Regions from separate parts of the Vallitalea maricola genome, predicted to be linked through region 3. Evidence: riboswitches for the same ligand, from Rfam matches in the RefSeq annotation. Region 3 holds a riboswitch; each other region holds the start of a gene.
What was found. A riboswitch is a leader RNA that binds a small molecule or an ion and turns the genes downstream of it on or off. The one in region 3 is predicted to bind cobalamin.

Region 1 (3,619 bases), on a different contig from region 3:
TCACTACCAGTATAATTAACAGAATCCAATGTTCCAAGATTATTACCTGCTGTTGTATGTGTTATATTATCATTAGGATTAGGATTTTCATAAGTTAAACTAAAGTTCTTTTTTGTACTGTTTTCATAATATAAAGAACCTGCTATATCATACCAAGTATCAGGATTTCCTTCACTATCAGCCTGAGCTACTTGAATACAACCTGGTTCAGAATTATTCCAGAAAGCATTACCATATACTATAAAATCCACACCATATTTATTATTAGGGTCGTTATCAATATTTTTCATATCAAATACTGTGTATCCACCAAAAAATCCTAGTGATACACCTGTAGATGCAACATTATCTGCTAATAGTTTAATACCATCTGTACCTGAAAGATAGATGTCTCCCCATCCACCAACAGTTATACCTTCATTAGTAAACTGACCAGGAGCAGGTAAAAATGCGTAAACAGATGGATCTCCTGCAACTATAGGAGCATCACAAGTGAAGACAAAATCATATGTTCTCTCTGCACCATTTTTTGCAACTTTGATTGAGAAACTATGGTTTCCTGCTGTACTTGCAGAAATTACATTACCTGCAAATGAAATATCCGAGTCAGTAGTACTATAAGATATTGTTGCATCACTTGCCATAGCAACAGGTTCTATAGTGAAAGTAGCTGGAATAATGTCACTACCTGTAGTAGATATCAAAGTATAGCTTGGTACATAGGGATCAAAAGGAACAGATACTGCTACACTTTCATTAAAAGTTACTTTGCTAAGAAGTATATCATTATTAATAGAAGCATCAATGATAATTTCTCCCAAAGCTACTTTTTCGGTAGCTTTCACAGCATTATCTGAACCATTTAATGCATTTACTGCATTACTTGTATTAATACCAAAGGAATCAGCAATAGCTATAACTTTTTCTAATCCTTCGTTTAGCTGTGTTGTATAAGCATCATAATTAGCTACAACTTCTATAGGCATATAAGTACTAATACCGCCAGTACTTTTCATTTCAATACCAGCATAATCTGATAGCTTGACTGGAGTTGTTAATGGAGTACTTGAGTTTTTAGGATTAACTGCTACATTTGCATCTCTAACAAATGGTACAGACATGTTAATACTTTTTTCTAAACCTTTCCAAGTATATTCTTTACCATCTAGAACTTTAATTTTACCATCTACAATTATTAAACTATAATCACTAATTGTAGCTAGTACATCCGTTTGATAGTTATCTATTGTGTAATATTGTATATATGCATTATCTGGAACGATACAACTACCAGGTGCTACATCTCCCATTTTTCCGTTAATTTCATATAATACTGTCCATGGATAGCTTTGACCTGTAATACGAGTATATATACTTTCTACTGTGTCACCATCTTGTGTAGTTACTGTAGGATTTGGATTTGCCGCACCAGATAAATAAACTTCTACATTTGTAGGTGCTGCTGCTTTTGCAGTAAGAGGCATCATTGTAAGGATCATTGCCACTGCAAGTAAGATTGCACAACTTTTTCTTTTGCTTCTTGATAAAATCATTTTCTTTCCTCCTCGAATTTTGCTTACTTAGTCATATGTTCCGTGCACTAAAAAGGACACTCCTACGAGCGCCCTGACATACTTGGTTTAGAACATAAAGATTCCACCTATTTATGCCTTCCAACCTCAGGGATTTGCATTACATTTTAACAAACAGAGTGAGAATATCCCGACTTAGCCATTTGCCACTTACACTGTGGTTTTCCTACTAAAACACCTTCCCGATTATTTCACAAGTAAAATGAAATTCTCAGTGGTATATTGTCCTTTCGTTGGCATTACGGTTGCTGAGACAGTGTCGGATTTTCACCGAAGAATATATAATATTCACTCACAACTAATTATTGTGACCTTCCTCTCAAACTGCCTTTATTAAATTTTTTTGTAAATACCTACAGTAGTACACTCGATACATATACTATTAGGTCCAAGAAAAAGCAAATTAGTATTTTCTGTTTCTCGACAGCTACATTGTAACATTTTGTTTGATTAATGTAAATAGTTATTATGATATATTTTAACTATTAAAAATTTTATCTGTTCTATAAAATCTTCTCCGTACTGTGGAATTACATAATATCTTATGTACATACCTGCTTTTTCACTTTCGAATTTACATTCCTCAACAAAAAATTCATAAAAATCATTTGCATTACTAACAATGACATTATCATTTAAAGCAAGCATCTCTTTCAGTATAGTTAGCATCAATAATTGCTGATTATTGCATAAAAACTTCCTCCTCATATTTTTGTAATATCTTTTAATAAGATTATCTTAATCCTATCTATTTAATAATTTTATAAAATTATGAGCATGTTTTCTATGGATTGTTTTCCTTATAGGTTAAATATTTTTACATTCTATTCATTCTTAATATTTTCTTTAATTACTTTACATATTAAATTGAATATAATAAAATATTATTTAATATCCATTCAGGATAAATATTATATTTAGAGGTGATTAATATTTTTTCTCCAGTAAAAAATAAGAAGATATATGAATATGTTATTGAACAGATCCAAAAGATGATTTTAGATGGTACGCTAAAAGAAGGTGATCGTCTACCTGCTGAAAGAGAATTAACTGAACTGTTAGGTGTTAGTAGAACTTCAGTAAGAGAAGCCATAAGAGCTTTAGAAGTTATTGGTTTAGTTGAAAGTAGACAAGGTGAAGGTAATTTTATTAGCGCAAACGCCTCTATTACTCTTCTTGAACCATTATCAGTTAAATTTATGTTAAGTAAAGGTAATACAAAAGAAATACTTGAACTTAGAAGATTATTAGAATTAGAAACCGCTTTTTTAGCTGCTAAGAAAGCTACAGAAAAAGATATTCAAGAATTACAAATATTAATTACTAAACTTAGCACAACTGATAATGAGGATCTATGTGCCAAAATTGATAAAGAGTTTCACTATAAGATATCAGAAATAGCAGACAATAGTTTAATTATAAATATATTGCTTTCTGTACAATACTTAATGGAAGCATCTATAATTGATGCAAGAGAAATGATATTGAAAAATCCAGAACAAAAAGATTTACTTGTTAAGCAACATGAGAATATATATAATTCAATTAAATCTCATAATCCCGAAGAAGCTCAAAATGCTATGAGAGAACATTTGGCATTTGTAAATAAAACACCTAAGAGCTCTTGATTAATATGTAATATCGTGATATTATATTTTTTAATATTGGTATGACCATTATACCACCATTATATAAATACTGAAAGAAGGAAGACTATGAAGTTACTTAGACAATTTGGCATTATAATAGGAATTTTTTTAATTGGTGAGATACTTAATAAGCTTTGTCATATACCTGTTCCCGGTAATATTCTAGGTATGCTGATTTTATTTGTATTACTAAGTCTTAATATTATCAAGGTTGAAACAATTAAAGAGGTAAGTGATTTTCTACTAAGTCATTTAGCATTTTTCTTTATTCCACCTGGTGTAGCGTTAATATCATCACTTGATACATTAAGTAATATATGGATAAGCTTTTTATTCATTGTAATCCTTACTACTATCATAGTAATGAGTGTCACTGGT
Region 2 (3,619 bases), on a different contig from region 3:
ATATAGTTAAAGATATCATCCGTTTTAGCGGAAGCAAATCCTATATCTTTGTAATGGGAATGGAGATATCCCACCATTGAATCTAGCGTGTTTACTGCTTTGTACATAAAAACAAATTGTACAGGCATATTGAATATGAATCCAATACCTATAAACATAAGAGGTGCAAGTATACCGTCTACGGTATTTTCTGCTGTTGTTTCAATGGCTCCTCTAATAACCTCTTCTTTAGTTAGGTGATTGGTATCTCTTCCTACTAGATAGGATAATTGTTTTTTGGACAAGTCTAGATCATCTTTGTCTATGGCTTTCCAAACTTTCAGAACTTCATCCTTCAAACATTTAGCTGCTAATGATGTATATAGGAGATAAGTTGTAACAACATCTCTAACATAAGGATGTATTTTCCCACAAGCAAATAATAGAAGAGTAATTATAGTTACAGTTATCCCTATTGTTGCAAAAAGCAAGATGAAGCCACCTGCTTTTAGAGGTATTTTGCTTTTTCTTATGGTTTTTTCTAGTTTGCTTATTAGTTTTCCTATGTAGATGATAGGATGGGGTATGTTTAGTGGATCGCCGAAAATCCTGTCAAGTATTAGGGCAATACATGTTATTATAATAACTTTCAATGATAACACCTCTTAGATGTAAATTTTTGTAGCTAACTTATCAAAGGGGTCAGGGTAAAGTGTTATAATCACTTGCCTTACCCTGAGAAGCGGTCGGTCTGCGTGATTATAACACTTTACCCTTCTACCCGTAATTGTAGTAGTAAATATCAATTTCTTTTATTTTTATTATAAATCAACTATTGTAAATAATGTCTTTTATTTTTTCTAGGTCGATATGTTGACGTACTAGTTTTGCTAGTTTATCGTATTCCATGTCTTTTAATTTTGCGTAGTCTATGTTGTTGTTGCAATCTAGTCCTTTTTTCTTTCTTATGTTATCAAGTATTTGTTTTCTTAGTTCATCGTTATCGAATATTCCGTGTAGGTATGTTCCGAAAACATTTTTCTTGGCGTTGATGGCTCCGTCTAATCTGTTATCTTGTAGTTTTATTAGAGGAGTACTTTCGCCCATTAGGTAAGTTTTGCCCATGTGGATTTCGTATCCGTTTACTTTTAGGTTACAGGAATTTTTTGCGAAGGGGATTTCCAGCATTATGTTTCCTGTTATTTGGGTTGTTTGTTTGATTTCTTCCATTTCTGTTTTTATTTCTAAAAGACCTAGACCATTTATACTGTTCATGACAGTTTCTACGCCTTTTTCATCGGTTATGGTTTCTCCGAGCATTTGATAGCCACCGCATATACCAATTATGGGGATATCATTTCTGTGAGCTCTGTAGATACCTGCTTTTAGGGATGAATTATGTATGTATTCCATATCTTTGAGGGTATTTTTACTTCCTGGGATGACTAATAGGTCTATGCCTTCAAAATCTTCGGTTTCTTTTATATATCTTACGGATACTCCTTCTTCTAATTCGAAGACAGTGAAATCCGTGAAATTGGACATGTATGGTAAACGGAGTACTCCAATTATGATGTCTCCTTCTGCTTTTCTATCAAATCTTTCTGTAACGCTGTCTTCATCATCTATTTTTAATGGTTCAAAGGGAATGACTCCTAGACATGGTATTTGTAGTTTTTCATAGAACATATCTATGCCTGGCTGGAGAATTTTTTCGTCACCTCTGAATTTGTTTATTATGTATCCTTTGATTCTTTTTCTTTCTTCCGGTTCAAGAAGCATGACTGTTCCATAGATTGAGGCAAATACACCACCTTTATCAATGTCACCAATAAGAATTACTGGAGCGTCTACCATTTCAGCCATACCCATGTTGACTATATCATTTTCCCTAAGATTAATTTCTGCTGGACTTCCTGCTCCTTCTAATACAATGACATCATACTTGGATTGTAACTTGTTGTAAGCCTCTACTATATGGTCTTTTAATCCGGCTTTTGTACCAAAGTAATCTTTTGCACACATATTCTTGAATATTTTACCATTCAATATTACTTGACTTCCAACATCACTTGTTGGTTTTAGTAGGATTGGATTCATTTCGACAGTAGGTTTTATACGAGCGGCTTCAGCTTGTACAACTTGAGCTCTGCCCATTTCGTTCCCGTCTTCTGTTACAAAAGAATTTAGCGCCATATTTTGTGATTTGAATGGAGCTACACTAATTCCATCATCATTTAAAATTCTGCACAAAGCAGCAGTAAGTATACTTTTACCAACGGTAGAAGCTGTTCCCTGAAACATAATATTATTCATTTTATCACTCCATTTTTTATTATAGATGCATTTTATTTAGTACTTTTTATATTTTATCAAGTTATTGATTGTAATATGGAACTTACATTTTTTTGTTTCCAATGGGGGATAATGTTTGCAGAAATGTTTATCAGAATTGATTTATGTACCATAAATATACATTAAAACAAACCCATATCTCCACACGCAATCTGGATTTAATATACATAGTAATCCAAATAAGTATCCTGACTTATACATTAGCCTAATGCAATGCCTTCCCAAATGCTGATTCAGTGGCTTTTATTGCATTAGTAGTAAATACAGTAGCGGTGGCTGTACTGGATTTTCACCAGTTTCCTTATAAATATAGATTACTTTACTCACTTTTACATATTATAAATAATAATGGTGAGCATATATTAAATTATATATATGGAATCATTATATTCTATAATAAATATAAAATCAATAACTTGACATAATTAAGTTTTTGGATTATACTCAAGTAAAATCATTTAGATGTTTGTCTAATAATCTAATAAGCACATAAGGAGTGATATAAACATGAAAAGATTTATTATTTCATTAACAATAATTGCAATGATATTAGTTGGTTGCAAAGGGACTGAACAAGAAAATAATGAAGATACCAAAAACGTAATTAATGATGAACAATCAGATATAAAAGATGATACATCTGATACAGGTCAATCAGATAATGAAGCATTGGTAGATGGTACCGAAAAGGAAATTGCTACAAGCCTCAATAATGCTTTTATGGATAAAGATTTTGAATTCATTAGTAACAACTTTAATTATTCTGCTAAATTAAAACAGATAATTAATGTAGAAATGTTAAAATCAGCAGATAGTCAGATTAATGGTTTAGCTGGTGAGTTTGAAGAAGTATTATCCACAAAAGTAGTAGAAAAAGATAATAATAAAATAGTTATTATAACAAATAAGTATAGTAAATCCAATATCAACTGTACTGTATCATTTAACCAAGATAAGGTTATTGAAAATTTTTCCTTAACACCAGCTCAGGATGTAAAAGAAGTAAGTGTTCCTGAAAATGTTAAAGAAATACCTGTGGAATTTGGTGAAGAAGAGTACAGACTTCCTGGATTGTTAACTATTCCAAAAGATAAAGATAAATATCCTATTGTCATTCTTGCACATGGTTCCGGACCACAAGATAAAGATGAAACTGTAGGACCTAATAAGCCATTTAGAGATATTGCATTCGGACTTGCAAGTAAAGGTATTGGAGTTCTTAGATATGATAAAAGAGTATTTGCTCACCGTGATAAATGGATATCAGAACAAGAGAAATTGACCG
Region 3 (3,619 bases):
GGAAATCAACCCTACTCCGAATAATTGGAGGACTACTTACTCCAAGCTCTGGTGAAATGTACATTGATGGTAAAAAAATAAATTTTGATGAGAAGTCACTTGTTATGCTCCGTAGAAACATTGGGTTTGTATTCCAGTCCAAAGGATTGTTTGAGCATTTGACAGCTATGGAAAATGTTATACTTCCTCTAATACATACTTTTGGCATAAACAAAACTGATGCAGTCCAAACAGCTAGTAAACTATTTGATAGATTTGGATTATCAAGGGAAAAGGATAAATATCCGTCACAACTATCCGGTGGACAGCAGCAAAGGATATCTATAGCTAGAGCGGTGGCTATTAAACCAAAACTGCTATTATTGGATGAACCTACGTCTGCGCTAGACCCTGAGTATACTGGTGAGGTTCTAGACATGCTTAATGAATTCCAAAATGATGGATTAGATTCAATAATAGTTACTCATGAAATGGGTTTTGCCAAGAATTCATGCGATAAAATCATTTTTTTAGCAGAGAATACGATTTTAGAAAGTGGTAAAAGTAGCAAACTTTTTAGGGAGCCGAAAACTAAGGAGTTAATAAGTTTCTTGGATAAGATTTTGGAGTGGAAAATTTAATAAACATTGACATATTATGATTTATGTTTTAAACTAGAAAAAAATTGAATAATTGGAGTAGGTGGCAATTTTTATTGCATAATAGGGAATCAGGTGTAAAACCTGAACGGTCACGCCGCTGTAATGTGGAGTAGTTTTACATTAACCCACTGTATTAGTAATAGAAGTTACTTCTTTGAAAGTAATCAAATCAAGAAGTAATCTTTAATAATATGGGAAGGGGTAGAATTACAAGGAAACTAAGTCAGAAAACCTGCCTGTCTCTAAAACACTTTCACTTATACGAAGTGAAAACTCTGCGAGTGACGGAGGGTGTGGAATACTTGATATAATCTTGTGAATAGATATTTGCTGTATTAGGTAGGCAGGAATTTCCCTTATTTATGCTATAGAAACATTACATAGAATGTTTTATTGTGGAAAATATTTTGATATACATACAAACTAAGTATTTTTAAAGTGCTTGAGTAGGTGTGTGTAATATAGGGAATGGTAGCCAAATTATAGCAGATTGGAAATATAGAATTATATTGATGATTTTCATGCTTTTTAACTTGCAGAAGTTAAGGGGCATTTTTTATTGCAGTAAATTAATATGTGTATTCACACTGCAGTTTAAATAATCCAATTATATTCTAAGACAAATAAAATTGATGTTGTATGGAGGAAAAAAAGGATGAATAAAAAACTAGCTATCATATTTACTTTAATAGGATGTATGATCATTTTAAGTTTTACAGGGTGTAGTAATGATAAGAAAACAGAAAAGAAAGAAGTTAGCGTAGAGTCAAATGGAATGGAAAAAGATAACTCACAAGAAAAAGATTCTGGCGAAATGGCTAAAGAGAAAGATAAGATGCCAAAAGAAATGGATAAAAAAATGCCAGAAGGTATGGATAAGAAGATGCCAAAAGGTATGGGTGAAGGCAAAATGCCATCTATGGGTGGTGCTGTAATTACTGTATCAGAAGGTGAAGGCTATCCAGTTACTATTACTGATATGTACGGTAATGAAGTAACTTTAGAGAAGAAACCAGAAAAAATAGCAGCAATATCAGGTACTTTTCTAGGAGTCTTATGTGATTTAGGAGGTAAATCAATATGTACATCTGAGACTGGCGGTGGTGCTCCTGTAGATCCAAAGGATATAGAGGGATTACCAGTAGTAGGTAAAGTTTATAATCCTGATATTGAAAAAATTGTTGCATTACAGCCAGAATTGGTAATAGCTCAATTTGGTTTACAGAATGGAGTTATTCCAGTTCTAGAACAAAGCAAAATAAAAGCTTTGGCTTTACATATGAGAACATATGAAGATGTTATAGACAATATTAGAGCAATAGGACGTATTATTGATGAATCAAACAAAGCGGAAGAAGTTATCGCCGACATGGAAAAGGAAAAGAAAGAGTTAGTTGATAAATTACCAGAGGAATCTAAAAAAGTAGTTATACTATATGCTACATCAAAAGATGTGTCAGTAAAATTACCAAAGAGCATAGCTGGGAATGTAGCAGATATATTGAAACTTGAAAATATAGCAGCAGGTTGTGCACCAGAAGGAATGGGTGGAGAAACTACACCTTTCAGTATGGAATATATTATTGAAAAAGACCCAGATGTAATCTTAGTAACAAGTATGTTAAGTTCTGATGAAGATGCAAAAAAAGTTATTAGTGAAAAATTAGGAAAAGACCTAGTATGGAAAGAATTAAGAGCTGTTAAAGAAGGAAATATAGTTTATCTACCACAAAAATACTTCTTATACAATGCAGGTTGTGACTTTGTTGATGCCATTGAGTATATGGCAAAAGGTGTATATCCTGAAGTATTTGGTGGTTTAGATGAATAAAACCATATCAAAAGATAGTAATAAAATAGCATTTATCATAGCATTTGGAATTTTATTGATAATAGCTTTTTTATTAAGCAATGCTAAGGGAAGCATGAATGTTTCTATGAAAAGAATATTAGAAGTAATTATTAACAATGATGGTTCAGCTGAAAGATTGGTAATATGGAACATCAGATTACCAAGAACTATAGTAGCAGGATTAGTTGGAGTTAATCTAGCTTTGTCTGGGTGTATATTGCAAGGGGTCATGCGGAACCCCTTGGCTGACCCAGGTATTATTGGTATATCATCAGGAGCTGGACTTGCAGGGATAATCATATTGATACTATTTCCAAAGTATCAGATGCTGGTTCCACCATTTGCGTTTGTTGGTGCAATGGGGGCAGCGATAATGATATATGTATTATCTTGGAAAGGTGGTATACAACCAATAAGAGTCATACTTGCAGGTGTTGCAGTATCAACCTTGCTAGGAGCAGGTATATCTGCATTGATGGTATTCTTCAGCGACAGAGTACATGGTGCATTAATGTTTATGAACGGTGGATTATCTGCTAGAAGCTGGCCTGAGTTGTGGACAATTTTACCATATACCATTATAGGATTGATTATACTATCTTTTATGTCGGAAAAGCTTAATATACTTATTCTAGGTGATGATATTGCAAGAGGTGTGGGGCTTAATGTTGAATTAGTTCGTTTCGGGTTAACGGCAGTTGCGGCTATGTTGGCTGCCAGTGCAGTATCAGTAGTTGGTTTATTAGGATTTGTTGGTCTTATTATTCCTCATAGTGTCAGACTTATGGTTGGTAATGATTATAAGTACTTAATTCCTGGTTCATCATTATTGGGAGCAGCAGTGGTTATGTTGAGTGATACTTTTGCTCGTACTGTATTAAGTCCTGTTGAAATACCAGTGGGAATTGTTATGGCAATCTTAGGAGTACCGTTTTTTCTATATTTGTTAAGAAAAGATTAAAATACATATAGATGAGAGTTGGTTGTATGGAAGAGATACTAAGAGCTGAGAATTTATCAGTTAAATATAAAGAGAACCAAGTTATAAAAGACCTGAATCTAAATATAGGAAAGGGTAAAATCTATGCAATAATAGGACCTAATGGTTCAGGTAAAACAACATTAT
Region 4 (3,619 bases), on a different contig from region 3:
TTTTTTTAATTAGATATATTATTCTTTATATCTATTAAGTGAATTTCATTAATTATTGCTTCTCTAATAAGTCGGACTAAAGTAGTATTACGAGAGTAGAGTGCTTGATTCAGTGTTCCTGTAATAACTTCTTCAGTATCTATAATAAGCTTAAAAGATTCATAGTTAAATGATTTATAGAATTTATTATGACTGAACTTGGGAACTTCTGGTGATAGAATAACTATTTTTTTATCATAATTATAAGCTTCTATTATCTCATATGAAAATATATCTAGGATTTTTTTATCAGCACAAAAATATAATCTGAACTTAGACTGTGTAATCATATTTTTTATTTTATTAATTATATTTTTAGTGTCTACAATAGTAATATATGGATTATTAGTAACTAGGTTGAATTCTAGATTATCTCTAATAACTTGTATATTTTCATCAAAATCTCTCGTAGCATTCATAATTAGTTCATCTTTAGAGATAGCAATGTATTTTGCAGAAGTACCTTCTATTATATGAGCACTACCTTTGTCAACTAGACTTGATAGTGCAGCGTAGGCATTAGAACGTGAAATACCAGATATTTTTGCTGCTTCGTAGCCAGATAATTCTCCATGCTTACACAAGGTAATGTATATAATTGATTCCTGCTGGGTAAAGCCAATGCTTTTTAATGCATCAATCAAATTCATATCTTTCACCTCATTAGTATTCCTTTATAGAACTACTATAAAGCATGTATCTATAATTGTCAAGAAAAAACTAAGGGTATGCTATGAACAAAATTCTTAGTTGAACATATAATATATATCGTACTTTTACCTCTCTATCATATACTAAAAAATTAAAACTAATAATATCAATGAAAAATCATAAGAGTTAGTGTTTAAAATATAATCTTGTATGATATAATGAATAAATAGCTTAATAAATTAGTTTCTAATAGAAGATTACATAAAAAAAATTATGATTAGTATAGATGACAGAGGAGATAGATATGGATTTATTTGATATGATGAGAGAGAAAACTCTAGAAACTGAATCCCCATTAGCTGCTAGACTACGACCAACATCTATAGAAGAGGTAGTAGGGCAAGAACATATAATAGGAAAAGGTAAATTATTATATAGAGCCATAAAAGCAGACAAGCTAGGTTCACTCATTTTCTATGGACCACCTGGAACAGGGAAAACTACCCTTGCAAAAGTGATAGCAAACACCACAAAAGCTGAATTTGTTCAATTAAACGCAACTATTTCTGGCAAGAAAGATATTGAAAAAGTAGTAAATGAAGCTAAGAACAGACTAGGAATGACTTTGGGAAGCACTATCCTATTCATTGATGAAATTCATAGATTTAATAAAGCTCAGCAGGATGCACTTCTGCCATATGTTGAAGATGGTACGGTAACACTTATTGGTGCTACTACAGAAAATCCTTATTTTGAGGTAAACAGTGCTCTTGTATCAAGGTCTAGAGTATTTGAACTAAAGCCTTTGGAAAACAAAGATATTCGAAAGCTTATAATGAGAGCCATTGAGGATAAAGAAAAAGGACTAGGTAATTTTAATGCCAGTATCAATGAAGAAGCTATAGAGTTCTTGTCCGATAGAGCTAATGGAGATGCAAGAGCAGCTCTTAATGCTATAGAATTAGGGGTTCTTACGACTGAGCCTGATGAAGACGGTATAATCAAGATAGATATAAACGTAGCATCTGAATGTATACAAAAAAGAGTTATCAATTATGATAAAAACGGAGATAATCATTATGATACTATATCAGCGTTCATAAAAAGTATGAGAGGTTCAGATCCGAATGCAGCTGTCTATTATCTTGCAAGAATGATTTATGCAGGAGAAGACCCAAAATTCATAGCGAGAAGAATTGTTATATGTGCTGCCGAGGATGTAGGAAATGCTGATCCTATGGCGATACAAGTTGCAATGGCTGCTGCTGATGCAGTTAATTTCATAGGTATGCCCGAAGGTAGGATAATATTATCTCAGGCAGCAACATATGTTGCTTGTGCTCCAAAAAGTAACGCTGCCTATTTAGCTATTGATAAGGCATTGGAAGATGTAAAGAGAGTACAGATTACCACAATACCATCTTATCTGAAAGACAGCCATTATAGTGGTGCAAAAAAACTAGGTCATGGAACAGGATATAAATATGCCCATGACTATGAAAATCACTATGTAGAACAGCAATATTTACCAGATGAACTTGTGGATGAGATATATTATAACCCTACTGACCAAGGGTATGAAAAGAAAATTGTAGAGCATTTCAAGAAAATAAAGGGGAAGGCTGAATAGTTTTCCCAATTACATTATTTTTATATAATAAAATATTATGCCAAGTCAGAACAAAACACTTTTTCTGACTTACTTGCAATATAATCTAATCTAGATAAAAAATGGAAAACTCAAATAGCTAGTTTTATCTTGACATATTTATATTAAAGTATATAATAAAATTATCTTTGGATATATTTATATATAACATAAGATACTAAAATTTAATAGATAAAAAGGTACTCGTTGAGTTAAAAGGGAAAGTGGTTAGATGCCACTGCAGCCCCCGCTACTGTAAATGGTATGAAATCTAAAATGTCATTGGGAAACTGAGAAGACTAGAGAGTAAGTTAAGCCATAAGCCAGGAGACCTGCCTTTTTATAAGTTTTAAGCTTTCGGTGGGAGAGTGTAGATTCATATATTTATTTGTAATCTGACTGTGCCTTAGCACAGTTTTTTGTTGCTTATAAATAGAAAATGCTGCATGAGTATACCGAGTGTTAATCACTTTTCTTATTAAAGAAGATATTATGGAGGTTTAGAGAATGAAAAAAATATTAAAGCTGTTACTGACAACTATGTTAATTTCAGTACTTGTTTTTAGTTTAGCTGCTTGTGGCGGCAAGAAGACACCAAAGGAAGATACATACAATCAAGAGAATCAAGTAGAGAAAGATGAAACATCAAAGACTGATGAAGACAAAAATACTAACGAAGATAAGGATACTAATGATAAGAAAGATGAAACCACTAGTAATGAAGATGAAAAAGACACTAGTAGCGAATCAGATGTATATCCATTAACTATAACAGATAAATACGGTAAGGAAATAACAATTGAGAAAGAACCAAAAACTGTAGTTTCAATTTCACCAGAATTTACAGAAACAATATTTGCTCTAGGAGCAGGACATAAAATCATTGGTAGAACAGATTTTTGTGACTATCCAAGTGAAGTAGCGAATATAGAATCAATCGGTAGTTTAGAAGAATTTAATATTGAGAGAGTAGTAGATCTTAACCCTGATGTTGTAGTTACATCTGCTCATGTAAAAGATGATGCTGTAGCTAAGTTACAAGAACAAGGTATCACTGTTTTATCACTTTCTTGGAATGAAAGCTTTGAGGGAGTATACGGTTATATAAATACACTCGGTGAAGTTATTAATAAAAAAGAAGAAGCGAATGAATTAGTAACTAGTATGAAAGATAAAGTAGCAGAAATCCAAACAGCCATAGAAGGAAAAGAAAAACCAACAACATATTTTGTAGTAGGATATGGAGAAGGTGGAGATTTTACAGCTACTGGAGATACTTTC

Region 1: linked by a shared signal. The riboswitch ahead of AACQ14_RS11150 (hypothetical protein) and the one ahead of AACQ14_RS16795 (ABC transporter substrate-binding protein) in region 3 are both predicted to bind cobalamin.
Region 2: linked by a shared signal. The riboswitch ahead of AACQ14_RS01040 (cobyric acid synthase) and the one ahead of AACQ14_RS16795 (ABC transporter substrate-binding protein) in region 3 are both predicted to bind cobalamin.
Region 4: linked by a shared signal. The riboswitch ahead of AACQ14_RS21070 (ABC transporter substrate-binding protein) and the one ahead of AACQ14_RS16795 (ABC transporter substrate-binding protein) in region 3 are both predicted to bind cobalamin.

The regions. Positions count from the first base shown of each region.
Region 1 covers NZ_BTPU01000033.1:5,840-9,458, reverse strand. Annotated here, with positions in the region: gene AACQ14_RS11150 (hypothetical protein) at 1-1,553, opposite strand, end outside; cobalamin riboswitch at 1,719-1,867, opposite strand; gene AACQ14_RS11145 (hypothetical protein) at 2,043-2,261, opposite strand; gene AACQ14_RS11140 (FadR/GntR family transcriptional regulator) at 2,516-3,220, shown strand; gene AACQ14_RS11135 (CidA/LrgA family protein) at 3,308-3,619, shown strand, end outside.
Region 2 covers NZ_BTPU01000003.1:4,098-7,716, reverse strand. Annotated here, with positions in the region: gene cbiB (adenosylcobinamide-phosphate synthase CbiB) at 1-632, opposite strand, end outside; gene AACQ14_RS01040 (cobyric acid synthase) at 808-2,295, opposite strand; cobalamin riboswitch at 2,496-2,671, opposite strand; gene AACQ14_RS01035 (alpha/beta hydrolase) at 2,842-3,619, shown strand, end outside.
Region 3 covers NZ_BTPU01000060.1:79,129-82,747, forward strand. Annotated here, with positions in the region: gene AACQ14_RS16790 (amino acid ABC transporter ATP-binding protein) at 1-620, shown strand, start outside; cobalamin riboswitch at 663-896, shown strand; gene AACQ14_RS16795 (ABC transporter substrate-binding protein) at 1,297-2,472, shown strand; gene AACQ14_RS16800 (FecCD family ABC transporter permease) at 2,465-3,454, shown strand; gene AACQ14_RS16805 (ABC transporter ATP-binding protein) at 3,481-3,619, shown strand, end outside.
Region 4 covers NZ_BTPU01000088.1:2,322-5,940, reverse strand. Annotated here, with positions in the region: gene AACQ14_RS21080 (TrmB family transcriptional regulator) at 6-689, opposite strand; gene AACQ14_RS21075 (replication-associated recombination protein A) at 995-2,320, shown strand; cobalamin riboswitch at 2,520-2,692, shown strand; gene AACQ14_RS21070 (ABC transporter substrate-binding protein) at 2,846-3,619, shown strand, end outside.